3 regions of the Streptomyces sp. NPDC018029 genome follow, and region 1 is predicted to be linked to each of the others. Evidence: riboswitches for the same ligand, from Rfam matches in the RefSeq annotation. Region 1 holds a riboswitch; each other region holds the start of a gene.
The links. Region 1 has a riboswitch for cyclic di-AMP ahead of ACH4D5_RS12895 (M23 family metallopeptidase). Riboswitches for the same ligand answer to the same signal wherever they lie in the genome.
Positions count from the first base shown of each region.

Region 2: linked by a shared signal. The riboswitch ahead of ACH4D5_RS22250 (M23 family metallopeptidase) and the one ahead of ACH4D5_RS12895 (M23 family metallopeptidase) in region 1 are both predicted to bind cyclic di-AMP.
Region 3: linked by a shared signal. The riboswitch ahead of ACH4D5_RS34580 (transglycosylase SLT domain-containing protein) and the one ahead of ACH4D5_RS12895 (M23 family metallopeptidase) in region 1 are both predicted to bind cyclic di-AMP.

Region 1 covers NZ_JBIRFV010000004.1:20,217-29,619, reverse strand. The annotation lists gene ACH4D5_RS12930 (hypothetical protein) at 1-379, shown strand, start outside; gene ACH4D5_RS12925 (DEAD/DEAH box helicase) at 604-2,886, shown strand; gene ACH4D5_RS12920 (LamG domain-containing protein) at 2,965-3,768, shown strand; tRNA gene ACH4D5_RS12915 (tRNA-Lys) at 3,905-3,977, shown strand; gene ACH4D5_RS12910 (YceI family protein) at 4,036-4,581, opposite strand; tRNA gene ACH4D5_RS12905 (tRNA-Met) at 4,786-4,859, shown strand; gene ACH4D5_RS12900 (PP2C family protein-serine/threonine phosphatase) at 4,972-6,204, shown strand; cyclic di-AMP (ydaO/yuaA leader) riboswitch at 6,426-6,573, shown strand; gene ACH4D5_RS12895 (M23 family metallopeptidase) at 6,585-7,670, shown strand; gene ACH4D5_RS12890 (aldo/keto reductase) at 7,800-8,744, shown strand; gene ACH4D5_RS12885 (PrsW family intramembrane metalloprotease) at 8,755-9,403, opposite strand, start outside.
Region 2 covers NZ_JBIRFV010000007.1:147,132-156,534, reverse strand. The annotation lists gene ACH4D5_RS22260 (HPr family phosphocarrier protein) at 1-52, shown strand, start outside; gene ACH4D5_RS22255 (GntR family transcriptional regulator) at 229-915, opposite strand; gene ACH4D5_RS22250 (M23 family metallopeptidase) at 1,131-1,934, opposite strand; cyclic di-AMP (ydaO/yuaA leader) riboswitch at 1,947-2,109, opposite strand; gene ACH4D5_RS22245 (M16 family metallopeptidase) at 2,316-3,701, opposite strand; gene ACH4D5_RS22240 (M16 family metallopeptidase) at 3,698-5,053, opposite strand; gene ACH4D5_RS22235 (DNA topoisomerase (ATP-hydrolyzing) subunit A) at 5,267-7,720, shown strand; gene ACH4D5_RS22230 (CobW family GTP-binding protein) at 7,762-8,826, opposite strand; gene ACH4D5_RS22225 (DUF6082 family protein) at 9,167-9,403, shown strand, end outside.
Region 3 covers NZ_JBIRFV010000014.1:162,006-171,408, forward strand. The annotation lists gene ACH4D5_RS34550 (hypothetical protein) at 1-35, shown strand, start outside; gene ACH4D5_RS34555 (hypothetical protein) at 39-545, opposite strand; gene ACH4D5_RS34560 (S1 RNA-binding domain-containing protein) at 590-1,162, shown strand; gene ACH4D5_RS34565 (VOC family protein) at 1,188-1,622, opposite strand; gene ACH4D5_RS34570 (hypothetical protein) at 1,749-3,359, opposite strand; tRNA gene ACH4D5_RS34575 (tRNA-Met) at 3,778-3,851, opposite strand; cyclic di-AMP (ydaO/yuaA leader) riboswitch at 4,720-4,880, shown strand; gene ACH4D5_RS34580 (transglycosylase SLT domain-containing protein) at 4,885-5,604, shown strand; gene ACH4D5_RS34585 (hypothetical protein) at 5,906-6,697, shown strand; gene ACH4D5_RS34590 (catalase) at 7,036-9,315, shown strand.

The sequences.
Region 1 (9,403 bases):
CGGTGACGCGGCCTCCGGGGACGAGGACGGGCCGGGCCGCGGGCGGCACAAGGGCAAGAAGAAGGGCAAGGGCGGGTCCTCGCACGAGGACCGGGCCGGGGCGGGGGCCGCGGAGCCCTCGGAGACCTCCTCGGCGGCGGCCACCGAGCGGCCGCCCAAGCCGGGCAGGCCGGGGCAGCCGACCCCGACCCGGCCGAAGCCGACCCCGACGCGCAGCAGCGCGACACCGGATCCACCGAAGCCCACGCCCACCCCGACGCCGGATCCGACCACTCCGGAGCCGTCGTCCTCGGAGGGGTCGGGGCAGGGGGCACAGCTCCAGCGGCGGAACGTGGAGATCGCGGAGCGTGAGCCGTCGCCCCAAGCGGGTCCTCACTGACGAATGTGCAGGTGAGAGGGGGTTTCACGGGGGCGGTTTGCCATATGGGGTGGGGGGTGCGTATGGTGGTAGATCGTTTGATCCCATTTGCCCGGCGCCGACACAGAAGAGCGCCGCGTGGCGCGTACTCTCCCTTGCCGTGGCTGACCGCATCGAGGCGGTCCATTGCGAAATCACGGAGTTGACGGGCGCGTGCCGAGACTCCGGAAGGTTTCGCATTTCGCATGTCCATTTTCAGTTCTGACCACGCCGTCCTGCCCGAGAACGAGATCGTCGAGAACGACGCGGCCGTAGTGGCCGCCGCCGAGATCGTCGAGTCCGCCGAGGCCCAGGACATCACCGAGGTCACCCCCGAGGCCCCCCAGGCCGACGCCTCCGAGGTCTCGGACGTCTCCCAGGCCGACGCCGACGCCGAGCCCGAGATGACCTTCGCCGACCTCGGTCTGCCCGAGGGCATCGTCCGCAAGCTCGCGCAGAACGGCGTCACCACGCCCTTCCCGATCCAGGCCGCGACCATCCCGGACGCCCTGGCCGGCAAGGACATCCTGGGCCGCGGCCGCACCGGCTCCGGCAAGACCCTCTCCTTCGGCCTGCCGATGCTGGCGACCCTCGCCGAGGGCGGCCGCACCGAGAAGAAGAAGCCCCGCGGCGTCATCCTCACCCCGACCCGCGAGCTCGCGATGCAGGTCGCGGACGCCCTCCAGCCCTACGGCGACGTGCTCGGCCTCAAGATGAAGGTCGTCTGCGGCGGTACGTCGATGGGCAACCAGATCTACGCCCTGGAGCGCGGCGTCGACATCCTCGTCGCCACGCCGGGCCGCCTGCGCGACATCATCAGCCGCGGCGCCTGCTCGCTGGAGAACACCCAGATCGCGGTGCTCGACGAGGCCGACCAGATGTCCGACCTGGGCTTCCTGCCCGAGGTCACCGAGCTGCTCGACCAGGTCCCGTCCGGCGGCCAGCGCATGCTGTTCTCGGCCACGATGGAGAACGAGATCTCCACGCTGGTCAAGCGCTACCTGACCAACCCGGTGACGCACGAGGTCGACAGCGCCCAGGGCAACGTCACGACCATGACGCACCACATCCTCATCGTGAAGCCCCGCGACAAGGCGCCCGTCACGGCCGCCATCGCCGCCCGCAAGGGCCGCACGATCATCTTCGTCCGCACCCAGCTGGGCGCCGACCGCATCGCCGAGCAGCTCTGCGACTCCGGTGTGAAGGCCGACGCGCTGCACGGCGGCATGACGCAGGGCGCTCGTACGCGCGTCCTGGAGGACTTCAAGAAGGGCTACGTCAACGCCCTCGTAGCCACCGACGTCGCCGCCCGCGGCATCCACGTCGACGGCATCGACCTGGTCCTGAACGTGGACCCGGCCGGTGACCACAAGGACTACCTGCACCGCTCGGGCCGTACGGCCCGCGCCGGCCGCAGCGGCACGGTCGTCTCCCTCTCGCTCCCGCACCAGCGCCGCCAGATCTTCCGCCTGATGGAGGACGCGGGCGTCGACGCCACGCGCCACATCATCAACGGCGGCGGCACCTTCGACCCGGAGGTCGCCGAGATCACCGGCGCCCGCTCCATGACCGAGGTGCAGGCCGACTCCGCGGGCAACGCCGCGACCCAGGCCGAGCGTGAGGTCAAGGAGCTCACCAAGGAGCTGGAGCGCGCCACGCGCCGCGCCGCCGAGCTGCGCGAGGAGGCCGACCGCCTCACCGCGCGTGCCGCCCGCGAGCGCGGCGAGGACCCGGAGACGGCGATCGCCGAGGCCGCTGCCGCCGCCGAGGCCGTCGTGGAGGCCGCCGTGTCGGTCCCCGAGCAGCCCGTCGCCTCCGAGCGCCCGGTCCGCGAGGAGCGTTCCTCCTCGTACGACCGCCGTCCGCAGCGTGACGAGCGCGGCAACTACGAGCGCCGCGACAACCGCAGCGGTGGCTTCAACCGTGACCGTCGTGACGACAACCGCGGTGGCGGCTTCAACCGCGACCGTCGTGATGACAACCGTGGTGGCGGCTTCCGTCGCGACGACCGTCCGTCCGGTGGCGACCGTGGTGGCCGTTCGTTCGAGCGCCGCGACGACAACCGTGGCGGCGGCTTCAACCGCGACCGCCGCGATGACAACCGTGGTGGCGGCTTCCGTCGCGACGACCGTCCGTCCGGTGGCGACCGTGGTGGCCGTTCGTTCGAGCGCCGCGACGACAACCGCGCTGGCGGCTTCAACCGCGACCGTCGTGACGACAACCGTGGCGGTGGCTTCAACCGCGACCGTCGTGACGACAACCGTGGCGGCGGCTTCCGCCGTGACGACCGTCCGGCCGGCGGCCACCGCGGCAGCGACCGTCCGTTCAACCGCGACCGTCGCGACGACCGCCCCGCCGGCGGCTCGGGCGGCTTCCGCTCCGGCGGCCACGACCGCCCGTCGTACAACCGCCGCGACGACCGCTCCGGCTCCGGCACGGGTTCGTTCGGCCGCCGCGACGACAAGCCGCGCTGGAAGCGCAACGGCTGATCGTCAGTCAGCACCTGTAATCAGGTCCGTCTGAACCGAAGGGCCCGCACGACGTACGCGTCGTGCGGGCCCTTCGGCGTGTCCGGGCAGGGCGGGAACTGGGCCGGCCGGATCGCCGACGTACGCGCGTGGAACCGGGTCGTCGTCCCGGCGGAAGCGGCGGACCTCGCGGAGCGCGCGGCCGTGCGTGCGGGGCGCTGGCAGCTCGACGAGGCGTCCGGGGGAGCGAGCCCCGAGGAGGGCGGCGGACAGCCGTTGAAGCTGGGCGGTGATGCGAAGATCCGCCGCGACGACCAGTCCTGTGACCCGGCCATGGACCCCGAGTGCGGTCCGGGGGACCCGGCGATGGTGGGCGAGGGGGAGCTCCTCCTGGACGGCGACGGCGACTTCGCCGCGACCGGCGCCCCGGTCGTGGACACCGGCGACAGTTTCTCGCTGGCCGCACATGTGCGGATCGACCCGGCCGCTGCGGACCGGACGATGACGGTCCTGTCCCTGCCGGGCGAGCACAACGACCTCGCCACCCTGAGGTACACGCCGCAGCGGCAGATATGGGAGCTGACCCTGGCTCACGAGGACCGGGCGGGAGCGGAGACGACGACGCTCAAGGCGGACAACAGCTGGGCCTCGCCGGGTGACCCGCACCACCTGGCGGTGGTGTACGACGACGGGGCCGACGAGGTGCTGCTGTACGTCGACGGCACACCGATGGCCCGTGCGCCGTTCCACCACGCGTGGCGGGCCGAGGCCGGGCTGCAGGTCGGCCGGGCCACGACGGCGGACGGCCGGAGCGAGTACCTGCACGGGGCCGTGGACGACGTGCACGCCTACGCGGGAGTGCTCAGCGAGCAGGATGTGGTGAGGCTGGGCGTGTCGATCTGACACGCGGCGGGAGGCTGCCGCGGAAGGCTTCCACAGCCCCGCGGAACCTCCCGTTCCGCAACAGCACCGGTCCTCGACGGCGATACCCGATCGGATGACGGGCCCCCTCCCGCTATGCTCGGGGGTGCACCGACGAGGACCGTTAGCTCAATTGGCAGAGCAGTGGACTTTTAATCCATTGGTTGTGGGTTCGAGTCCCACACGGTCTACAGAGAAAGCCCAGTTCGGAGTCGTCTCCGAGCTGGGCTTTCGGTGTGTTGCGGGGGGTCAGGGGCGGCGGAGTGCCGCGATTTCGAATTCGACCGTCACCTTCGGGCTGACGAAGAGTACGTCCGCGGCGTTCGCGGTCGCGCCCCAGTCCTTGCGGTTGATCAGGACGCTGCCCTTGAAGCCGACGCGCAGGTCGCCCTGTGCGTCGTTCTCGCCGCCGGTCGTCTCGACGGTCAGGGTGAGCGGCCTGGTCGTGCCGCGCAGGGTCAGGTCGCCGGTCACCTTGAAGGTGGTTCCGTCTATCTGCTCCACCTCGGTGGACGCGAAGGTGATGACGGGGTGGTTCTCCGCGTCCAGGAACTTGGCGCGCACCGGGTCGTCGCGGAACTTGTTGTGGCTCTGCAGGCTTTTCGACCGGATCGTGAGCCGGATGGCGGACTTCGAGGGATCGTCGCCGTCGAGCTGCGCACTGCCCTCGAACTCCTCGAAGTGCCCACGGACCTGGGGTCCGACCGAGTGCCGGGCGACGAAGCCGATGCGGGTGCGGGCGGTGTCGAGGACGTACTCGCCGCTCAGCTCGCTGAGCTTGGTGATGGTTGACATTGCTTGGTCACTCCCGGTGGGAAAGAGGCAGTAAGCGTTCGGTGCAACCGGTCACTGGAGAAGGCGTCGTGGAGCGTGGATCGACCGTGGAGGCTCGAACATACCGCCGGGGTCGGTGCCCCTCCGGGCTGCTCGAGCGCAGGACCACCCTGAGTCAAGTGGTTCGACGCACCCCTCCGGATGGCGTACTGTTGGGTTTACCGACGCGGGGTGGAGCAGCTCGGTAGCTCGCTGGGCTCATAACCCAGAGGTCGCAGGTTCAAATCCTGTCCCCGCTACTGAAGGCCTGAGGCCGGGAAGCATCAGCTTCCCGGCCTCAGGTGTTTTCCGGGCCCGTAACCCGCTCGGCCCACACCAGGTCGCACCCTCCTCCCGCTGCGGGAACCCTGGGTGGAGCGCGGTCATGGGCGCGGAGTCGGCGGGAGACAAGCGGTGGGGCAGCGAGGAGTACCCGACGGCAGAGGGGCCAGGGGGGTCAGAGGGGCCAGGGAGGCCAGGGGTGCCACCGGTACCGAGCGCGCCTTCGTGCGGGTCCTGCCCCTCCTGCTGCTCATCGTCGGTGTCGCCTACGACGTGTCGACCCCGCCGGAGTTCACCGCCGCCCCGCTCTTCACGGCGGCCCCGCTGATCGCCGCTCCCTTCTACTCGCTGCTCAGCACCGTCCTGACCGGCGCGGCGGCCACGGGCGCCGTCCTCTTCCTGCACTACTTCCTGCACTACGGCAACCGCGTCAGCAGCCACGTCGAGGCCGTCACCGAAGTGGTCACCGTGGCGACCGTCGCCGCCCTCGCGATCGTGATCAACCGTGTCGTGCGCCGCGGCAACGACCGGCTCGCCATCGCCCGCTCCATCTCCGAGGCCACCCAGCGCGCCGTGCTGCCCGCGCCGGACCCGCGCATCGGCGGGCTCGACATCGCGGCACGGTACGAGGCCGCGCAGGCCGACGCGTTCATCGGGGGCGATCTGTACGCCGTGCAGGACACCCCGCACGGCGTGCGGCTCATCGTCGGCGACGTACGCGGCAAGGGCATGGGCGCGGTCGCGGCGGTCGCCGTCGTCATCGGCGCCTTCCGGGAGGCCGCCGAGCAGGAGGCCACCCTGGAGGCGGTGGCGCAGCGCCTGGAGCGGGCGCTGGCGCGTGAGGGCACCCGGCGCGACGGGTTGGACGCGTTCGAGGGGTTCACCACCGCCGTCCTCGCGGAGATCCGGCACGGCGAGGGCTCCGTACGCCTGATCAACCGCGGGCACCCACCGCCGTTGCTGCTGCGCGGCGACGGGCGGCTGTGCGTCATGTCGGCGAGCGAGCCCGCGCTGCCGCTCGGCATGGGGGACCTGGGGGTCTGGCCGGACCGGGCGGACGAGTCGGAGTTCCCGCCCGGCGCGACGCTGCTCTTCTACACGGACGGCCTGTCGGAGGCGCGGGACGCGGCGGGGGAGTTCTACGATCCCGCGGCGCGGCTCGGCGGGCGGATCTTCCCGGGCCGGGGCGGCCCGCACGCGCTGCTCGCCGCCCTGGCGGGGGAGGTGCGGCGGCACACCGGGGGCGCCATGACGGACGACATGGCGCTGCTCGCGGTGCGGCGGCCCGCCGCCGGCGATCCGGAGGTCACCGCCGGTGACTGAAGTACACCCCTCCGCATAACAACTGACACTCTGTCAAGGAAATGTGAAGCTCTGGTGTTTGAAGGCCGGGGGTCAACTCGCCCCGGTCCGCACCCTCGTGTCCCGGTACGTACACGCGATCAGCGTTAACGATCAACCGGAACGGCTTGGAATACGGACCCCCTGTCTATTAACGTTCGATAACGCAGCGCGGTCGTCCCAGCCGTCACTAGAGGCGGCTCCGCGCGCACGCGCCTAATCCCGCAAGGGAGCCGGGGAACCACCAACTTGGGGTGAATCGGGCAGCTGTGCCTCCGTGCCAGGTGTTCGTAGGAGACCTTCCTGCTCCGAACCCGTCAGCTAACCCGGTAGGCGAGAAGGAAGGAAAGGAGCGCGCCCCAGTGGCGTCCAACCGGCCTGCCCCCCGAGCCGTGTACGTGCCGAATGACGACGACTTCGGCTCGTACGACGAGGGCCCCCTCGACACCTTCGAGGAGTGGAACCCCACCGAGGAGTCCATCCGCCCCGTCCGCGGCAGGCACCGCGTGCACAAGAAGGGCGGCGGCGGGCTCGCCCGCAGCTCCACCGTGCTCGGCGTGGGCGTCATCGCCGCCGTCGGCGCCGGCGGCATCGCCACCGCCCAGGACGGCAAGCCGCCGGTCTCCATATCCCTGCCCGACCTGCCGGGCGTGGGCGCCGTCGCCGACTCGCTGCCGGCGGCCGAGTCCCTGCCGGGCGTCGGGTCCCTGATGTCCGAGGACTCGCCGGAGACCACCACGGCCGCGGCCGCCGCTCCGCTCACCGCCGCCGGTGTCAGCACCGCCGACGCCGAGCAGGGCACCACCGACGCGGGCGAGGCGCTGCGCGCCCGCATCATGCAGCAGGCCGAGAACCAGCAGGAGCAGGCGGACACCGCCGTGCGGACCGCGGCAGAGGAGGCCGCCGTCAAGAAGGCCGCCGAAGAGGCCGCCGAACAGCAGAAGGCGGCCGAGAAGGCGGCGGACGCCAAGGCCGCGGCCAAGAAGAAGAAGGAAGAGGAGGCCCGGAAGGCGAAGGCCGAGGCCGAGCGCCGCGCCAAGCTCGCCAAGAGCTACGCCATCCCCACCTCCTCGTACACCCTCACGTCGCACTTCGGTGACGCCGGTTCCATGTGGTCCTCCGGGCACCACACGGGTCTGGACTTCGCTGCCCCCACCGGTACCCCGCTCAAGGCGGTGCACACCGGCACCGTCAAGGAGGCCGGCTGGGCGGGCGCGTACGGCTACCGCACCGTGCTCGAACTGGAGGACGGCACGGAGATCTGGTACTGCCACCAGTCGTCGCTCAACGTCAGCGCGGGCCAGAAGGTCAGCACGGGCGACGTCATCGGCCGCGTCGGCGCGACGGGCAACGTCACCGGGCCCCACCTCCACCTGGAGGTCCACACGCCCGGCGGCTCCGGGATCGACCCCCTCGGCTGGCTGCAGAGCAAGGGCCTGAACCCCTGACCCGACCCCGGGACGCAGCCCCCACCCCCTTCTGAGAGACTCCGGCGGTCCTGGCGACAACCCCCCGACGCCAGGGCTGCCGGTCCGGCCGAACGGAATTCCGTTTCCGCCGCCGGTGTTGAGGGACATATGACTTCTCTACGCCCGCTTGGCTCTTCCGACCTCGAGGTCTTCCCGCTCGCCCTCGGCGGCAACGTCTTCGGCTGGACCGCCGACCGGACGGCGTCCTTCGCCGTCCTCGACGCCTACACCGCGGCCGGCGGCAACTTCATCGACACCGCCGACGTCTACTCGGCCTGGGCGGAGGGCAACCGGGGCGGCGAGTCCGAGACCCTCATCGGCGAGTGGCTGACCGAGCGCGGCAACCGCTCCGACGTCGTCATCGCCACGAAGGCCGGCGCGCACCCCGAGTACAAGGGCCTCTCCGCGACCACCGTCAAGGGCGCGGTCGACGCCTCCCTGCGCCGTCTCGGCACCGATTACATCGACCTCTACTACACCCACTACGACGACCCGTCGCTCCCCGTCGAGGAGATCATCGGCGTGCTCGACGAACTGGTGCGGGCCGGCAAGGTGCGGGCGATCGCGGCCTCCAACATCACCCCCGAGCGGCTCCAGGAGTCGCTCGACCTCTCCGACCGCGAGGGCCTCGCGCGGTACGTCGCGCTCCAGCCGCACTACAACCTCGTCTCCCGCGACACCTACGAGGGCCCGCTCCAGGAGGTCGCCTCCCGCTCCGGTCTCGCCGCCGTCCCCTACTACGCGCTCGCGTCCGGCTTCCTGACCGGCAAGTACCGCAAGGGCGCCCAGGTGGAGAGCGCGCGGAGCGGCCGGGTCGAGGAGTACGTGGGGAGCGAGCGGGGCGACCGTGTCCTCGCCGCGCTCGACGAGATCGCCGGGGCGCGGGGCGCCCAGGTCGCGACGGTGGCGCTCGCCTGGCTCGCGGCACAGCCCACCGTGGCGGCGCCGATCGCCTCCGCGCGCACGGTGGAGCAGTTGCCCGCCCTGCTCGCGGTCGGCGACCTGGAGTTGACGGAGGCGGAGGTCGCGGCGCTGACCGCGGCGTCCGCCTGACGTCCGGCGGTCAGATGTTGCGGTAGGGGTTGTGCGCCGGGTAGCCGTACGCCGGGTGGGGCTGCGGCTGCCCGTACGGGGGCGGGGTGTGGCCGTACGGCTGGTACGGCTGGTAGGGCGTGTACGGCATCGGGGGCAGGGCCGGCGCCGTCGCCCCGGCCGCGTACGCCAGCGCGGGGCGGGACGGTTCGCGGCGCTCCCAGAGCTTTTCGAGGAGCTCCCGCTCGCGTACGACGAAGTCGGCACCGGCCCGCCCGAGGCGGCCCCGGTGGCGCAGGAACGCGAGCGACGTCGCGTACATCTGGTACTCCGCGACCGTGCGGGCCGCGGCCTTTCCCCAGGTGTACGAGGCGTAGTCGCGGGCCACCGAGCGGGCGCGCATCGAGCCGAGCGCGTACGGCTCGGGCGGCGTGAGCCAGCCCGCCGCCGCGTACACGGGCAGCTCGGCGCGGATCATGCGCAGTTCGCGCTGCCGGGTCCAGATCGCCAGCCAGGTCAGCAGGCCGAACGCCGGGAGCATGAAGAGGGCGTACACGGCGAAGAAGCCGTACTGCCCGAAGACCGCCGAGCCGTTCCACAGCGCGTGCACACCCATCGCGAGCAGCAGCCCGATGAGCGGGAGCAGCACGCGGCGCAGGTGCCGGTGCTCGGCCGAGAGC
Region 2 (9,403 bases), on a different contig from region 1:
CCTGGCGAAGCTGGTCTCGGAGGGGCTCGAGGAGCTTCCGGAGACGGTCTAGGACACGTTTCCCGCATTACGTGGATGGGGTCGCCCGGAATTCCCGGGTGACCCCATCGACGTATGCGGGCGTACGCATCGACGGATGCATCGACTCGACAGATGCAGCGACGTATGCGGGATTATCCGCTCGGAGAAATAGCTTTCTTCTCGTATACGGAATATACGGAGCCTCCGTTAATTCCGGAGGCTCACCGTGTTTACGGCATGTTGCGAATCCCTCACATGGCCGGCCCGGCGTGCGGGGCGCAATCGGTGGGCGGCCGCGGCCCGTTCGGCGTGCGCGGCGGTGAGTGCCCTGGCCCGCTCGGGGTCCCGGCGGGCGACCGCGTCGAGGATCGCGGCGTGCTCCGACCAGGACTCACCGGGCGCCGCCGGGGCCTGCACGACGTACATCCAGGCGACCTTGTGCCGGAGCTGGGTGAGCAGCGCGCTGAGGCCGGGGCTTCCGGAGGCCTGGGCGAGCGTCTCGTGGAACCAGCCGCCCAGTGAGCGCAGCTCCTCCCCCAGGCCGCTCCTGGAGCGCTCCTGCCCCAGCCTGACGAGCCCGCGCAACACCTTCAGGTGCGCGTCCGTGCGGCGCTGCGCGGCCCGCGCCGCGGCGAGCGGTTCGAGCAGCGTCCTGACCTCCAGGAGGTCGGCCGCCTCCTGTTCGGTGGGCTCGGCTACGCAGGCGCCCGCGTGCCTGCGGGTGACGACGAAGCCCTCGGCCTCCAGCGTGCGCAGGGCCTCGCGCACAGGCACCCGGGAGACGCCGTAGCGGCGCGCGAGGAGTTCCTCGGTGAGCCGGCCGCCCCTTTCGTGGACGCCGGCGACAATATCGTCCCGAATGGCCGTGCATACAGAGTGCGCGGGCACGCGCATGATCGGACCTCCGCCTTAATCCCCGCGAAACGCGGTCGACCGACGCTCATTCAGTGACTCTATTGCAGAGCGCGGGAATTTCCGACGGCGGGCCGGAAATCATGGATATCTTTTGGCCAACGCGAAAGCCCCGGCTCTGGGCGAGCCGGGGCTTTCGGAGCTGTGCGGGGTCGGCGTCTGCCGTCCGTCGTCCGTCGTCCGTCGTCCGTCGTCCGTCAGACGCTGACGCCGTGCGAGCGGAGGTACGCGACCGGGTCGATGTCCGAGCCGTACTCAGCGCCGGTGCGGGCCTCGAAGTGGAGGTGCGGGCCGCTGGAGTTGCCGGTGGAACCGGAGAGGCCGATCTGCTGGCCCGGGGTGACCGTCTGGCCCACGGTGACGCCGAGGGAGGACATGTGGCCGTACTGGGTGTACGTGCCGTCGTTCATCTTGATGACCACGTTGTTGCCGTAGGCGCCACCCCAGCCGGCCTCGACGACGGTGCCGGAGCCGACCGCGTGGACCGGGGTGCCGGACGCCGCGTGGAAGTCCACGCCGGTGTGGCTGCCGGAGGACCACATGGCGCCGCCGGTCTGGTAGCCCGTGGAGACGTACGAGCCGCTGATCGGGGAGACGTAGGTGTTCAGGCGCTTGCGCTCGGCCTCGCGGGCGGCGCGCTCCTTGGCCTCGCGCTCCTTCTTGGCCTTCGCCTTGGCCTCGGCCTCGGCCTTGCGCTTCTCCTCGGCGGCCTTCTTCTTGGCGGCCTCTTCGGCCTTCTTGGCCGCGGCGGCGTCGTCGGCGGCCTGCTGCTGCGCCGCGGCCTGCGCGTCGATGCTCGCGGCGAGCGAGTCGCCGACGGATATCGCCTGGGTGAGGCCGGTGTGCTCCATGGCGGCTTCGTCGGGGGCGGCGAGCGCCGGGGCGGCGAGGCCGCCGATGACACCGGTGGTGGTGAGCGCCGCGACACCGGCGACGTTCGCGGTGGTACGCGTGAGGCGGCTCGGACGACGGTGCTTCCCGGTGGCACGGGTGAACGCCATGTGGCGGGTGATCCTTTCCTTCCTTCTCGCCTACCGGGTTAGCTGACGGGTTCGGAGCAGGAAGGTCTCCTACGGGTCCCTCGCCTCGCGGCAAGGTGCCCGATTCACCCCAGGGGACATGTGGGTCCCCGGCTCCCCTGGCTCGCGCCGTACGGGGACTCGGCGATGACTGTCCGGTGCCGCGGATGCGGCGTACTGCGCGACGAACAGCCGGGTCGACGCTAAACGCGCCGTCTTCAATCGACAAACAGAAGTCGCCTTTTGTAGCGCACGCCACACGGCAGACAGGCAACCACCGTATGAATTCGGACATATGAGGACCCCGGCGCCTGAAGCGGTCACCGGGGTCCCGATATGTCCTGACTGTGACTCAGCCGTCACTCAGCCCGTGACGACACTCACTTCGCCGATGCCGAGCGCCCTGACGGGCTCCTCGATCTGCGCGGCGTCCCCGACCAGGATCGTCACCAGGCGGTCCGCCGGGAAGGCGTTCACGACGGCGGCGGTGGCCTCCACGGTGCCGGTGGCGGCCAGCTGGCGGTACAGCTGCGCCTGGAAGTCGTCCGGGAGGTTCTGCTCGACCTGGTCGGCGAGGGTGGCCGCCACGGAGGCCGCCATCTCGTACTTGAGCGGGGCGACGCCCACGAGGTTCTGCACGGCCACGTCGCGCTCGGCGTCCGTGAGACCTTCGGCGGCGAGGACGCGCAGGACCTGCCACAGGTCCTCCAGCGCCGGTCCCGTGTTCGGGGTGTCCACGGAGCCGCTGATGGCGAGCATCGCGGCGCCCGAGCCGTCCGGCGCCGAACGAAGGACCTGGCTGAACGCCCGTACGCCGTAGGTGTATCCCTTCTCCTCGCGCAGGACGCGGTCGAGACGCGAGGTGAGGGTGCCGCCCAGGCAGTACGTGCCGAGGACCTGGGCCGGCCAGACGCGGTCGTGCCGGTCGGCCCCGATGCGGCCGATCAGCAGCTGCGTCTGGACCGCTCCGGGGCGGTCCACGATGACGACGCGGCCGCGGTCGTCGGCGGTCACCGGCGGCACCGGGCGCGGCTCGCCCGGGGAGCCCGTCCAGGCGCCGACCGTGTCGGCGAGGACGGCGTCCAGGTCGGTCCCGGTCAGGTCGCCGACCACGACGAGGGTGGCCGTGGCGGGGCGGACGTGCTTCTCGTAGAAGGCGCGCACCGCCGCCGAGTCGATGGCCGCGACCGTCTCCTCGGTGCCCTGGCGGGGGCGGGACATGCGCGAGGTCGCGGGGAAGAGCTCCTTGGAGAGCTCCTTGGCGGCGCGGCGGGCCGGGTTGGCGGCCTCGTGCGGGATCTCGTCCAGGCGGTTGCGGACGAGCCGCTCGATCTCGCTGTCCGCGAAGGCGGGGGCCCGCAGGGCGTCGGCGAGCAGGCCGAGCGCCTTCGGGAGCCGGGAGACCGGGACCTCCAGGGAGACCCGCACGCCCGGGTGGTCGGCGTGTGCGTCGAGCGTCGCGCCGCAGCGGTCGAGCTCGGCGGCGAACTCCTCGGCGGAGTGCTTGTCGGTGCCTTCGTTGAAGGCCCTCGCCATGATCGTGGCGACGCCGTCGAGGCCCTCGGGCTCGGCGTCCAGGGGCGCTGCGAGGTTGATCTCGACGGCGACGACCTGCTGGCCGGGGCGGTCGCAACGCAGCACGGTGAGGCCGTTGGGCAGCGTGCTGCGGTCGGGCGCCGGGAAGGCCCAGGGCCTGGCCTGTCCGGCCTGGGGCTGGGGGTGGAACTGCATCGTCGCGGCCTCGGTCACTTCGCCGCCTCCTCTTCTTCCTCGGCGGCCTCTGCGCCCTCGTCGGCGGCGGTCACGGGTTCGTACACGAGCACGGCGCGGTTGTCCGGGCGCAGGCGGGCCTTGGCGACCTCCTGGACCTCTTCCGCCGTGACGTCGAGGACGCGCTGGACGGCGGTGAGGGCGAGCTGCGGGTCGCCGAACAGGACGGCGTACCGGCAGAGTTCGTCGGCGCGGCCCGCGACCGTGCCGAGCCGGTCGAGCCACTCGCGCTCCAACTGCGCCTGGGCGCGCTCCATCTCCTCCGGAGTGGGGCCCTCGGCGGCGAAGCGGGCCAGCTCCTCGTCGACGGCGGCCTCGATCACGGGGACCTCGACGTCGCCGGACGTCTTCACGTCCAGCCAGCCGAGCGAGGGCGCCCCGGCGAGGCGCAGCAGGCCGAAGCCCGCGGCGACCGCGGTGCGGTCCCGGCGCACGAGGCGGTTGTAGAGCCGGGAGGACTCGCCGCTGCCGAGGACGGTGAGGGCGATGTCGGCCGCGTCGCACGCGCGCGTGCCGTCCTCCGGGAGGCGGTAGGCGGCCATCAGGGCGCGGGCCGGGACGTCCTCCTCGACGACCTCGCGCAGCTCCTCGCCGATGCGCTCGGGCAGGGACCCGTCGCGCGGCGGCTGCTTGCCGTCGTGACCGGGGATCGAGCCGAAGTACTTCTCGATCCAGGCGAGCGTCTGCTCCGGGTCGATGTCGCCGACGACCGAGAGGACGGCGTTGTTGGGCGCGTAGTACGTGCGGAAGAACGCGCGCGCGTCCTCCAGGGTGGCCGCGTCCAGGTCGGCCATGGAGCCGATCGGCGTGTGGTGGTACGGGTGGCCCTCGGGGTACGAGAGGGCGGTCAGCTTTTCGAAGGCGGTGCCGTACGGGACGTTGTCGTAGCGCTGGCGGCGCTCGTTCTTGACGACGTCGCGCTGGTTCTCCATGGACTCCTCGTCGAGGGCGGAGAGCAGCGAGCCCATCCGGTCGGCCTCGAGCCAGAGGGCGAGCTCCAACTGGTGGGCGGGCATCGTCTCGAAATAGTTGGTGCGCTCGAAGCTCGTCGTGCCGTTGAGCGAGCCGCCCGCGCCCTGGACCAGCTCGAAGTGGCCGTTTCCGTGCACCTGCTTCGAGCCCTGGAACATGAGGTGCTCGAAGAGGTGCGCGAGGCCGGTTCGCCCCTTGACCTCGTGGCGTGAGCCGACGTCGTACCAGAGGCAGACCGCGGCGACGGGGGTCAGGTGGTCCTCGGAGAGCACCACGCGCAGGCCGTTGGCCAGCCGGTGCTCGGTCGCTGTCAGGCCGCCGGAGCCGGCCTCGGCTGTGGCCGTGTGACCCATGGGCATGTACGTCCCTTCGATCGCTAAAACATTGCTGGTTCTGCCAGTCCTGCCACTGTATGCAAGCGTGTGGACACCTGACGAAGTTCCCGGTCCGCCCTCGGCGTAGTCGCGTGTGACACCGCCGGTGCACGGGTCGTGGTCGGCGTTGTCAGTGGGACAGTCCACAATGGTCGGCGTCAGAACCCGCACTTGCTTGGTGAAGGAGCCGCAGCAGCGATGGCCCGCCGCAGCACGAAGACCCCGCCGCCCGACGACGCGTACGAGGAGAAGATCCTCGACATCGACGTAGTCGACGAGATGCAGGGCTCCTTCCTCGAGTACGCGTATTCGGTCATCTACTCCCGCGCCCTGCCGGACGCCCGCGACGGCATGAAGCCGGTCCACCGCAGAATCGTCTATCAGATGAACGAGATGGGCCTGCGCCCCGACCGCGGCTATGTGAAGTGCGCCCGCGTCGTCGGCGAGGTCATGGGTAAGTTGCACCCGCACGGAGACGCGTCGATCTACGACGCGCTGGTGCGCATGGCCCAGCCCTTCTCGATGCGCCTCCCCCTGGTGGACGGCCACGGCAACTTCGGCTCCCTCGGCAACGACGACCCGCCGGCCGCCATGCGGTACACCGAGTGCAAGATGGCCGACGCCACCTCCCTGATGACGGAGTCGATCGACGAGAACACCGTCGACTTCGAGCCGAACTACGACGGCCAGGAGATGGAGCCGTCCGCCCTCCCGGCGGCGTATCCGAACCTCCTGGTCAACGGCGCGTCCGGCATCGCCGTCGGCATGGCGACGAACATGCCGCCGCACAACCTCGGCGAGGTCATCGCCGCCGCCCGTCACCTGATCAAGCACCCGGGCGCCGACCTCGAGACCCTGATGAAGTACGTGCCGGGCCCCGACCTGCCCACGGGCGGCCGGATCGTTGGGCTCAACGGCATCAAGGACGCGTACGAATCGGGCCGCGGCTCCTTCAAGATCCGCGCGACGGTCTCCGTGGAGAACGTGACGGCGCGCCGCAAGGGCCTCGTCGTCACCGAACTGCCCTTCACGGTCGGCCCCGAGAAGGTCATCTCCAAGATCAAGGACCTGGTCGGCTCGAAGAAGCTCCAGGGCATCGCGGACGTCAAGGACCTCACCGACCGCTCGCACGGCCTGCGCCTGGTCATCGAGATCAAGAACGGCTTCGTCCCCGAGGCCGTCCTTGAGCAGCTCTACAAACTGACGCCGATGGAGGAGTCCTTCGGCATCAACAACGTCGCGCTGGTGGACGGTCAGCCCCTCACCCTCGGCCTCAAGGAGCTCCTCGAGGTCTATCTCGACCACCGGTTCGACGTGGTGCGCCGCCGCAGCGAGTTCCGCCGCGGCAAGAAGCGCGACCGCCTGCACCTGGTGGAGGGCCTCCTGGTCGCCCTCCTGGACATCGACGAGGTCATCCGCCTCATCCGCTCCAGTGACAACTCCGCGCAGGCCAAGGAGCGCCTGATCGAGCGCTTCTCGCTCAGCGACATCCAGACGCAGTACATCCTGGACACGCCGCTGCGCCGGCTGACCAAGTACGACCGCATCGAGCTGGAGTCCGAGCGCGACAAGCTCAACGGCGAGATCGACGAGCTGACCGGCATCCTCGAATCGGACGCGGAGCTGCGCAAGCTGGTCTCCTCGGAACTGGCCGCCGTCGCCAAGAAGTTCGGCACCGACCGGCGCACCGTGCTCCTGGAGTCGGCCGGCTCCCCGGCCGCCACGGTCTCGCTCCAGGTGGCGGACGACCCGTGCCGGGTGCTCCTGTCCTCGACGGGCCTCCTGGCCCGCACGGCCAACGGCGACCCCTTCGCCGACGGCGACACCAAGCGCGTCAAGCACGACGTGATCGTCTCGGCGGTGCCGGCGACGGCGCGCGGCGAGGTGGGTGCGGTCACCTCCCAGGGGCGGCTGCTGCGCCTCTCCGTAGTGGACCTTCCCCAGCTGCCGGAGACGGCGAGCGCGCCCAACCTCTCCGGAGGAGCACCCGTCGCGGAGCTGCTCACCCTGGAGAAGGACGAGAAGCTGATCTGCCTGATGACGCTCGACGAGTCCTCGCCGGGCCTCGCGCTCGGCACCGAGCAGGGCGTCGTCAAGCGTGTGGTCCCCGACTATCCGTCCAACAAGGAAGAGCTGGAGGTCATCACCCTCAAGGACGGTGACCGGATCGTCGGCGCGGCCGAGCTGCGCACCGGCGAGGAGGACCTGGTCTTCGTCACGGACGACGCCCAGCTCCTGCGTTACCAGGCCTCCCAGGTCCGCCCGCAGGGCCGCCCCGCGGGCGGCATGACGGGCATCAAGCTGGCCGCGGGCGCGAAGGTCATCTCCTTCGCGGCGGTGGACCCGGCGGTGGACGCCGTGGTCTTCACGGTGGCGGGCTCGCGCGGCACGCTCGACGACTCGGTGCAGACGACGGCCAAGCTCACGCCCTTCGACCAGTACCCGCGCAAGGGCCGCGCCACGGGCGGTGTGCGCGTCCAGCGGTTCCTGAAGGGCGAGGACTGCCTGAGCTTCGCCTGGGCGGGCCCGACGCCGCCGCGCGCGGCCCAGCGCAACGGCTCCCCGGCGGAGCTGCCGGAGATCGACCCGCGCCGCGACGGCTCGGGCGTCTCGCTGGGCAAGCCGGTGACGGCGGTGGCGGGACCGGTGTAGCGCGGAGCCGCTGCAGCCGCGGACCGGTGCAGCCGCAGCGGCTACACCTCCTCGTCAGCCTCCTCAGGCTCCTGCACGTACCGCAGTACGCCCCACATGCCACGCTCGTCGGCCTGTGGGGCGTATTCGCGACACCCCTCCAGCTCCTTCTCAAGGGCCGGTACGTCGATGTGTGACCCGATGAGCACGAGCTGGGTCAGCCGCGGCTCGTCCGGAGCCCACGGCTCCGGGTAGAAGCGGAGGAACCGCCCCACGGCGTGCACCTCGTACCGGTTGCGCGGGTCGGCGGGGCCGAAATCGACGTACCCCTTGATGCGGTAGAGCCCTTCGGGACGGCTGTCGAGCAGGGCCATCAAGGGGCGCGGCCCCATGGGCACGTCCGAGGTGAAGGCGAGGCTTTCGTAGGCGGAGTGCAGGTGGTCGTGATGACCGCCCTCATGGTCCTCACCGTCTGCGTCGTGATCGTGCAGATCGTCGAAGGAGAGCTGTCCGACCCGCTCCCCCACCGGCGCGCGGTCGAAGAACAGCTCGACGTCGACGCGGCCGTAGGAGGCGGCGACGACGGCCGCGCGCCCCGCGAGCCCGCGCACGACATCCAGGACGCGCTCACGCTCCTCCGCGGGCACACGGTCGGTCTTGTTGACCACGACGAGATCGGCGATGCCCAGATGCCGGTCCACCTCGGGGTGCCGCTCCCTGGTGGCGTCGAACTCGGCGGCGTCGACGACCTCGACGAGCCCTCCGTAGACGATGTGCGGGTTCTCGCTGGCGAGCAGCATCTTCACGAGCTCCTGCGGCTCCGCGAGCCCGCTCGCCTCGATGACGATGACGTCGATCCCGGCGGCGGGCCGGGCGAGCCGCTCCAGGTACTCGTCGAGCTCACTGCCGTCCACGGCACAGCACAGACACCCGTTGCCGAGGGAGACGGTCGAGTCGCCGAGCTGCCCCGCGACCGACATGGCGTCGATCTCGATCGAACCGAAGTCGTTGACGATCGCTCCGATCCGGCTGCCGCCGCTGCGGTGCAGCAGATGGTTGAGCAGGGTGGTCTTGCCCGAGCCCAGGAAGCCGGCGAGGACGACGACCGGAATCTGCTGCTTGTTCAACGCGGACCTCTCGTGTCGACGCTGGTACGGACCCCGGCGGATCCCGCGACGGATCCCGTACGACGAATGAAGACCGGCCAAGGATAGGCGGGCGTAGCCGGGCCGCGAAGTGAACGATTGTTAGCGGCGCTCGCGGGGCACACGTCAGACACGGCGCCGGGATGCGCGACTGCTTCTGCTCCCCGTGCGCCGCCGTGCCACCTCCCCGCCGATCAGAGCCGCTCGGCACTCTGGGAGACGGCAAGCGCACCGCCCACCGCTCGCCGGTCCGCTCCCCGTCGACCCGCACCCGACGACCGGCGGACGGTCGCCCGAATCGGGGGTTGACATGTTCACAAAGATGCACGCGGCAGAGATGCTGCGTTGCGTTGTCACAGCAGGGCTTGGCATCGCCGCGGGCGCCGTCGCCACCTCGGCCGCTCAGCGACGCGCCTTCGACGCGCTCGACGAGCGACTCAGGTGCTTGGAGCGGTCGGCGCGGACCCAGCGCCACACGAATCTGACCTGCCAGCAGCGGCTCCACTGGGAGTTGCTCAGCAAGGCCATGGACGACGCCGACCTCGCCGAGGTCCTCGAC
Region 3 (9,403 bases), on a different contig from region 1:
GCGAGCTGGGGCACCGCCCCGGCTCGTGCGGGTGACCGCTACCGCCTCTGCCGGCTGTGCGGCCGCCGCTTTGGGCGTGACTGCGCCCGGTCCAGCACCAGGTTCGCCACGATCCCGAGCACGGTGGCCGCCGCCGAGGGCAGCCACGGGTTGGCGGCGTGCAGCCCGGGGGTGAACTCCAGGACGAACAGGGCGGCCAGGAACGTGGTGAGGCAGGAGCAGAGGGCCTCCACCGCCTGCCGGGTGCGCTGCGAGGGCGGGTTGAGCCGCAGCAGGAAGCGCACCGGCGCGGTGAAGACACCGGCGAGCAGCCCGCAGGGCAGACACAGCAGGGCGGCCCAGAGCAGGGTGCCCGCCCCGTCGAACTCGATCGAGTCGCTGAACGCGGCGGTGACGAGCAGGACCATGAGCAGGAGGAAGAGCATGACGAGGGCCGCGACCCCGACGCCGAGGCCCGTGATCCCGACCACGGCCAGGAGCTTCCCCCTGGCACTGAAGGAGCCCCAGGTGGGTTCTTCGTCGTCTTGCCGGCGCTGGTCGCTCATCGCTCACTCCCTCCTGGCACGGCGCCCCGTGAAAGGCTGGCGGCATGATGGGTGGACGGTCTGAAAACCCGGAGCTGTGGACGTTCCTGGAAGCACTGCACTACGGCCAGCTCCTTTCCGGCACCGTCGCGGCGATCGAACGGTTCGGCGTCTTCGTGGCGCTGGACGAGGGCCCCGGCCACCCGGTCTTCCCCGGCGTCGGGTTCGTCACCGTCCCCGATCTGTCCTGGCGGCGCATCGAAGCAGCTTCCGACGTCGTGCGGGTCGGACAGCGGGTCTCAGGCGAGTTCCTCCAGTTCGACACCTGGAACCTGGAGGCCAGACTGTCCTTGCGAGCGCTGCTGCCGGACCCCTTCCAGGCATTTGCCGACAGCATCGCGGTAGGGCGGAAACTGCGCGGACAGGTCACCAAGCTGGTCCCCTTCGGCGTCTTCGTCCAGGTCGCCGACGGCATCGAGGGACTGGTCCACCTGCGCGAGCTCACCCGGACGCCCGTGCCCGCCCCGTCGGATGCCGTCCAGGTCGGCGACGAGGTCACGGTCGTCGTCACCGAGATCGACCGAGAGCGGCGCAGGCTGGCTCTTTCCCGGCGGCAGGCCTCACCCGAGCACCGGTGAGCCCTCGGTGACAGCAGGTGGCGGGTCAGTCGAGGCAGAACTCGTTGCCCTCGATGTCCTGCATCACGATGCACGACTCGTTGTCCTCGTCGGCGGGCAGCAGTTGGACGCGGGTCGCGCCGAGTGCGACCAGGCGGGCGCATTCGGCCTCGAGGACGGCCAGGCGCTCCTCCCCCACGAGTCCGGTGCCGGCCCGCACGTCCAGGTGCACCCGGTTCTTGGCGGTCTTGCCTTCGGGGACGCGCTGGAAGAACAGGCGCGGGCCCACCCCTGAGGGGTCGCTGCACGCGAACCATGCGCCCCGCTCCTCGGCGGGCTGGGCGCGGTTGAAGTCGTCCCAGGTGGCGAAGCCCTGCGGGGGCGGCGGTACGACGTAACCCAGCACCTCGCACCAGAAGCGGGCCACGCGCTCGGGCTCCGCGCAGTCGAAGGTGACCTGGAACTGCTTGATCGTTGGCATCGGCGCACGATAGCAGGGGCCGTGTCGCTCATCTCCGGGCGCGGTTGCCGAAGTTGTCCGGCCGGCCCGGTCCACGCACGAAGGCGGGGCCGCCTTCGTGCGTGGCGCTCAGTGCCCCGGGGCCTGCTAGCGGACGTCGACGTAGTCCTCGCGGCCGTAGTCGGCGTAGTGGGAGCTGACCGTGTCGGTGTAGCGCATCTGCCAGGTGCCGTCCTGCTGGGCGGTGAACTTCTTGCTGAACGTGCCGTTGCTCAGCGTCCTGGTGCTGCCCAGCTCCTTCCAGTCGGAACCGGCCGTCGCGGCCTTGAACCAGACGCGGATCTTCTGCCCGCCGTACGGCCGCCAGGTGGATCCGGACTTCTGCATCAGGCCGCCCTTGGCGGTGACCTTGGTGCCCTTGCGGACGCCCTCGGGCGTGACACCGTCGTCCCAGACCTGGGTGTACTTGCGGCCCAGCTTGAAACTCGCGCTATCCACGCCCGAGTTGACCAGGCGCAGCCGCCACTGGGCGCCCGCGTCGGCCTTCTTCGGCGAGGAGGCGGTGAAGGAGTCGCCGTAGGCGGCGTCGAAGGTGCCGGTGCTCGACCAGGTCCCTCCCGCGGGGCGGTGGTCGATGGACACCTGTGCCGTGGTGCCCGCCGGGTAGGTGCCCTGGGTGACGCCGAGCTTGCCGGTGAAGGTGACCTTGCGGTACTTGCTCACCGTGGCCTTGACGTCCGTCAGCTCGCTCGTGCGCGGGGGCCTGGCCAGCGTGAAGGAGTGCGGGGTCGGGGCCGTGAACCAGTTCCGCGCACTCGGCTGGACGCTGACCGGGCCGCTGCGCCGGACGGTGTAGCCGGTGGAGAAGGCGCCGTTCTCGCCGCTCACCACGATCTTGCCGGGGTCTCCGGTGCCTTCGGGGCCGATCCGCACCTCGGCGGCGAGCGGCTTTTCGGTGCCGTCGTCCGCGATGCGGGTGAGCTTGCCGCTGACCGGGATGTCACTGCCGTAGGGCGCGGTGACCGTGCCGGCCGGGGCGTCGACCTTGAGCTTCAGTTCCTGCCGGCGGAAGGGCAGGTGGAGCGACTCGTACTGCTGGTCGAACATGTACTCATAGGTGACGTCGGTGCCGCCCTCACCGGAGTACCCCGACGTGGTGAACCGCCCTGCCGCGTTCGTCCACACCCATCCCTCTCTGCGGGTCTCCCGGGCGCGGTAGTACATGCCCACCCCGGCGAAGGGCTTCACCTCGTGGGTGCGGGGGTCCTCGGCCACCAGGGATCCGGTGACCTTGGCGGTCGGGTTGTCGTAGGAGATCCAGGGGTGGCTGCTGGTGAGGGTCAGCTTGGGGTTGAGCCCGTAGTTGAGAAAGCCGGTCGACCGCTGGACGATCTCGTCGGGCTGTCCGTCCCTGGCCACGACGTCGATCACGTAGGCGCCCATGGCGGGCAGGGTGACCGGCTCGGAGCGGAAGGTGTCCTCGTAACACTGGCCCGTGTCGGGGCAGGTCTCGGTGCCGGTGAGGCGGAGGCTGGCGAGGACCTCGGGGTCGTTCTTGGCGTGGATCTCGAGCGTGACGTCCCTGGGGTGGAAACGCGCGGACATGTGCTCGTAGAGGGCGTAGAGCTTGCCGCCCTCCTGCAGGGTTTCCGTGCGGCTGCGCGAATCGCCGTCCCCTGCGTGCGCCGCGGGTGCGGCGACCAGTGTGGCGGTGCAGACCACGAGGCCCGTGGTCAGCGCCGCCGTGAGCTTCTTCAAGACTCCCCCATCGGATCTTGCTGTGTGTGTCGCGCGTTTGACCGGTGGGGTGGGCGAATGGTTGTGCGACTGGTGGCACGGGTCAGGGCTGTCAGGGTGTCGGTGTCAGTGGTGCCGCCCCTGCGGGCCGGGCGGAGCAGTCATGTCGGCTGTCCGGCAGGCCCATGACGTTCAGTACGGGTTCTTCGCCTCGGGAAGCTCGAAGGTGAAGTTCGCCGGTGCGGCCAGGTTCTCTTCCGGCCCATCGTCAGCCGGCCCGTCACCGCCATGCCGGTCATGTGCGGTGCCCTGACCGGCAGTTCAGCTGTCGCTTCGGACGAAAGGCCGCCCCATTCCCGGTTCGGCCGGGTGCTTCGCGGCCGCCGGTAACACACAGCAGGGCCCGGATCCACATGGGATCCGGACCCTGCTGTTGCAGTAGCGGGGACAGGATTTGAACCTGCGACCTCTGGGTTATGAGCCCAGCGAGCTACCGAGCTGCTCCACCCCGCGTCGTGTTCCTTCACCCTACGCCACTTGGGAGGTGCCTCGCACCACGGTGCGGGCGCAGCAGGCATCTGCGGGCGGCGGTTCGCCGCCGGGTGGGCGGCATCTTGTACGCGGGCAGGCCGGCAAGTGCCTTGCCCGGCCGTTCCCTTTCACATCCGCCCCCGGCCGCTTTTCGTTCCCCTGTCAGTTTTCGTCGGAATGGAAAGGGAAATCCTGCAGGCCGGTCGGGTGGGCGCCGTTGCGGTGACTGTTCTTCTTTTCTGGGCAGGCGTCACTTTCTTTACCGGGCTTGCCATTCCGCCTGCCCGCCGGGGGCGAGTTGCGGGCGTCCGGTCCCCACAAGCCCTTGCCAGAAGCGTTATTGACGTGGTGTTCGCTGTTGTCTCACGACGGCAGTGATTGCAGCTCCCCCACGAGCGGACCCCGGGACGGACCGGGCAGGCCGACAGGTCGACCCCGGCCGGAGGTATGACCGTTCTGCCGCGAATGGGCACCTTTGCGCTTGTCCGTATTCCACCGAATCGGTCCACCTTGAGGCTTTAGTAGCCTAGGTGAGACTTTGACCGCTCTGTGGGTGACTTGAGCGAAATACCGCCCTCTGCTGCCCGGCCGCGTCGCGCGCCACCCGGCTCCCGCCCAGTGAAATGGGTCACGCCCCGCGGCCCGTGGCGGCGCGGGCCGCTGTGTGCGGTTTCGTTCTGCGCAAAGAGAGTTGGGTTTTCGATCAAAGAGAGGGCGGGGTCGTGAGGGCCCGGGAAGAGCCCCGTGCATTCCTCTCATTCGAATTCCGGCCTTGTTCCGCACCGGCTTTCTCGCCTAACGTCACCGTCAATCCGGATGGAACGCCGAATCCTGCCGCTGTCCGGAAACTCTCCCACCCACACCCACTCACTTACGCACGGCAGGAGCGGGGGACCCAGGTAAGCCGCCGATCCCGGTGACGGGACGGCTCGGGGTGAAGTCGCATTCCCTGCGACCGGACATCTCCCGTCCGAACCCGACAGCTCACCCCGCAGGCGACGGAGAGGAATTCGTCATGCCCGCAAAGGGTAAGCACCGCCGCCCCAAGTCCAGCCCGCTCACCCGGGGCATCGCCGCCGCGGGCACGGGCGGCGCCGTGCTCGTTCTTCCGGTGCTCGGCGCCACCACGGCCGCCGCCGCGCCGGCCGCCGCGGCCGCCAAGCCCGCCGCGGCCCCGAAGACCTATGTCGTCGTCGCGGGTGACTCCCTGGCCGGGATCGCCCAGGAGCACTCCGTGAGCGGCGGCTGGCAGAAGCTGTACCAGGACAACCGCGGCGTCCTCGGCGACGACCCGAAGCTGATCCACCCCGGCCTCAAGCTCACCCTGGGCACCAAGGCCCCGGCCGCCCCCGAGCGGGCGGACCGCTCCGAGCGCGCCAACGCCGCCGAGCCCGCCGCGGTGAAGAAGTCCTACGCCAACAACCTCGACGGCTGGATCCGGCAGTCGCTCGACATCATGGCCCAGCACGGCATCCCCGGCACCTACGAGGGCATCCACCGCAACATCATGCGGGAGTCCTCCGGCAACCCGATGGCCATCAACAACTGGGACTCCAACGCCGTCGCGGGAACCCCCTCCAAGGGCCTCCTGCAGGTCATCGGCCCCACGTTCTCCGCCTACCACGTGCCCGGCACCTCGACGGACAGCTACGACCCGGTCGCCAACATCACCGCCGCCTGCAACTACGCGGCCGACCGGTACGGCTCGATCGACAACGTCAACGGCCCCTACTAGACCGCACCCCCACCCCTCCCCGGTCGGTGACTGAGCCCCGGAACGCATGGCGTTCCGGGGCTCTTCGCGTGGTCAGGCCGCCGCCCATGTCATCGGATCTGTGCAAACACGGGTCGGTTCACAGCATGCTCAAGGAGAATGGGCCGCTCCGGTTGTCCGTACTATCGCCGTGTCAGGGCATCTGTGTACTGAATATTGCTGTCACCCCGCAGGCCCGGGCCCCAACCCCGGTCCCGGGAAGCACACATGTGCAGCAGGTTCTTCAACTCCGGCCCCAGGTCCGGGAAAGGTTGTGCGCCCCATGTCCGAGAACGTTTCCGCCACCGAACTGACATCGCAGTACACCGCTCAAGTCCGTGCCGACCTCGAACGCAACGCCAAGGAGCAGCAGCGCCTCAGCGCGGAAATCGCCTCCTTGCAGGAGCAGTTGGCGGCCCATCAGCGTGACCACGCGGTGCTGGTCAGCATCCAGCAGGCGCTCGGCGAGGAGCCGGCCGCCCCGGAGCCGGCGGCCCCGCAGGAGCGGGCCGCGGTGCCCGCCCCCCGTACGAAGAAGAAGTCGCCCGGCTCCGCCGCGGCGGGCAAGCGGGCGCGGGTGACCACGAGCGCTCCGCAGAAGGCGGCCGCGGGCAAGAGCGCCGGGAAGGGCGCTGCGAAGAGCTCCGGGAAGGTGACAGGAAAGGGGGCCGCGAAGAGCTCCGGCAAGGAGACAGGCAAGACCGAGGCAGGCAAGGCCGAGGCCGCCAAGCCCGCCAAGCCGGCGCAGCCGACGCTGGTCGAGCTGATCCGCGGGCATCTCGCCGAGCAGAGCGAGCCGCGCTCGGCGGCGGAGATCGCCACGGCCCTGGGCCAGGCCCACCCGCAGCGCAGCGTGAAGACGACCGTGGTGCGCACCACGCTCGAAGGGCTGGTGGCCAAGAGCCAGGCCCAGCGCAGCAAGCAGGGCTCGTCCGTGTTCTACACCGCCGCTGCGGCGCCGGTGCCCGCGCAGGCGGCCGCGGCACCGGCCGGGAAGCAGGGCGAGGAGCAGGACGGCAAGAAGCAGGGCGGCGCGGTGCAGGGTGAGGAGCAGCCCGCGGCGGCCGGTGCATGACCTCGCTCATGACCTTGCTCATGACCTTGCTCATGGTCTCGCTGCGGCAGGCCGGTGCCGGTCGCGCTCCGGCGGCGTCGCCGGTGGTCGGGTGAGGGCAGGCGGGGGACAGCGGGCATGACGGCAGGCCGGCCGGGCCGGCCTGCCGTCATGCCTGCTGCCGTGCGGCAGTTCCGGTGGCGGGTTCCGGCCGGGCGGGTCGGGCGAGGGGCCCGGACGGCGCAGTACATGTGTCCCACAAGAAGTCGTGGGGTACCCGTCGTCTCGCGATAGCGCCCCTGCCGCGTGTCACGCACCGCTGTGCGTGCCACGGTCCCGTCTCGAACGATCGGAATCCAGTGAGCGAGAAGAAGAACCCGGTGTCGGCCGCCGCGGAGAAGGCTGTGCAGAAGGTCCAGAACGCCATGCGGTCCGGTAACGAGATTCCCGGTGCCCCGGGCCCGGAGGCGGTGCCGGTGGAGGAGCCCACCGAGCCGCGCGAGCCGTTGCCGCCCAAGGCCGACCAGCGCGGTCCGCAGACCTACAGTCCCACGGGGCAGCCCACCGGGGTGCCGCAGGAGAAGGTCGCCCAGGAGGGGGCCTACCTGACCACCGCGCAGGGGGCGCGCCTGTATGAGACCGACCATTCGCTGAAGGCGGGTCCGCGCGGTCCGGTGCTGCTGCAGGACCACCATCTGCGGGAGAAGATCACTCACTTCGACCACGAGCGCATCCCCGAGCGGGTGGTGCACGCCCGCGGGGCGGCCGCGCACGGTGTCTTCCGGGCGTACGGCAGTGCCGCGGGGATCACCAAGGCGGGGTTCCTCGCCGAGGGGGTGGAGACGCCGGTGTATGTGCGCTTCTCCACCGTGCTCGGTTCGCGCGGCTCCGCCGACACCGTGCGCGACACCCGTGGCTTCGCGACGAAGTTCTACACCGAGGAGGGCGTCTTCGACCTGGTCGGCAACAACATCCCGGTGTTCTTCATCCAGGACGCGATCAAGTTTCCCGACATCATCCATGCCGGCAAGCCGCATCCGGACCGGGAGATCCCGCAGGCGCAGAGCGCGCACGACACGTTCTGGGACTTCGTGACCCTGCACACCGAGGCCACCCACCACACGCTGTGGAACATGTCGGACCGCGGCATCCCGCGCTCGTACCGGATGATGGAGGGTTTCGGCGTCCACACCTTCCGGCTGGTCAACGCCGAGGGCGCCACCACCTTGGTGAAGTTCCACTGGAAGCCCCGGCTGGGTGTGCACTCCCAGGTGTGGGAGGAGGCGCAGATCACCGGCGGGGTGGACCCCGACTTCCACCGCCGTGACCTGGCCGACGCCATCGAGGCGGGCGCCTTTCCGGAGTGGGAGCTGGGGGTGCAGACCTTCCCCGACACCGAGGACCAGATGTTCGAGGGCATCGACCTGCTGGATCCGACGAAGATCGTGCCCGAGGAACTGGCGCCGGTGCAGCCGATCGGGCTGATGACGCTGAACGCCAACCCCTCGAACTACTTCGCCGAGACCGAGCAGGTCGCCTTCCACCCGGGCCATCTCGTCCCGGGCATCGACGTCACCGACGACCCGCTGCTGCAGGGGCGGCTCTTCTCCTATCTCGACACCCAGATCAGCCGCCTGGGCGGGCCCAACTTCGCCCAGCTGCCGATCAACCGCACCCATGCGCCCGTCAACGACATGCTGCGCGACGGCATGCACCAGACGGCCGTGCACCGGGGTGCGGCGCCCTACCGGCCCAACTCGGTGGACGGCGGCTGCCCGTTCCTGGCGGGCGCGGACACCGGGGCCTACATCGAGGTGCCGGCCGAGGTGCCGGCCTCGCGCAAGGTGCGTGACGCGGCGGCCACCTTCGACGACCACTTCAGCCAGCCCCGGCAGTTCTGGCTCAGCATGACGCCCACCGAGCGCGAGCACATCGCGGCCGCCTACACCTTCGAGCTCGGCAAGTGCTGGAACGAGGGGATCAAGAAGCGCGGCCTGCAGGTGCTGGCCAACATCGACTCGCAGCTGTGCGCGCAGGTCGCCGCGGGCCTGGGGCTGCCGGCGCCGGAGCCGTCGGTGGCGCCGGCCGCGGTCGAGCCGAGCCCGGCGCTGTCCCAGCTGGGCCAGGAGTGGCCGGTGGACGGCCGGATCGTCGGCATCGTCACCGACGGTGTCAGTGACCTGGAGGGGGTGCGCACGGTGCGCCGGGCGGTCCTGGACGCGGGCATGGTGCCGCTGGTCATCGCCCCGGCCGGCGGCACCCTGGACCCCGACGGCGACCCGGTCGCCGTGCAGCGCACCTTCGCCACCGCCCGGTCCATCGAGTTCGACGCCCTCCTGCTGGCCGGCGCCCCGGCCCCCGCGCCCGACGCCTATGGGGCCCGGGATGCCAAGGCGGACGACGGCGCGGCCCTGCTGACCGGGGTCGAGCCGCGGCTGCTGCTGATGCTCATGGAGGCGTTCCGGCACGGCAAGGCCATCGGGGCCTGGGGGCGCGGCGCGGCCGCGCTGGAGGCGGCGGGGCTGCCCGCGGACGCCGCGGGCGTGGTCAGCGGCGCGGGCCCCGAGGCGGTGCTGGAGGCGGTCACCGGGCTGCTGGGCGCGCACCGGGCCTGGGAGCGGTTCACCCCCGCCCTCTGACGGCGTGCGGGGCCGAGGGCCCGGCGGGGGCGGCACCGGGGCTCCGGCCGTTGCCCCCGCCGGGCCCCGGTGGCTCGACTGGAGGGTG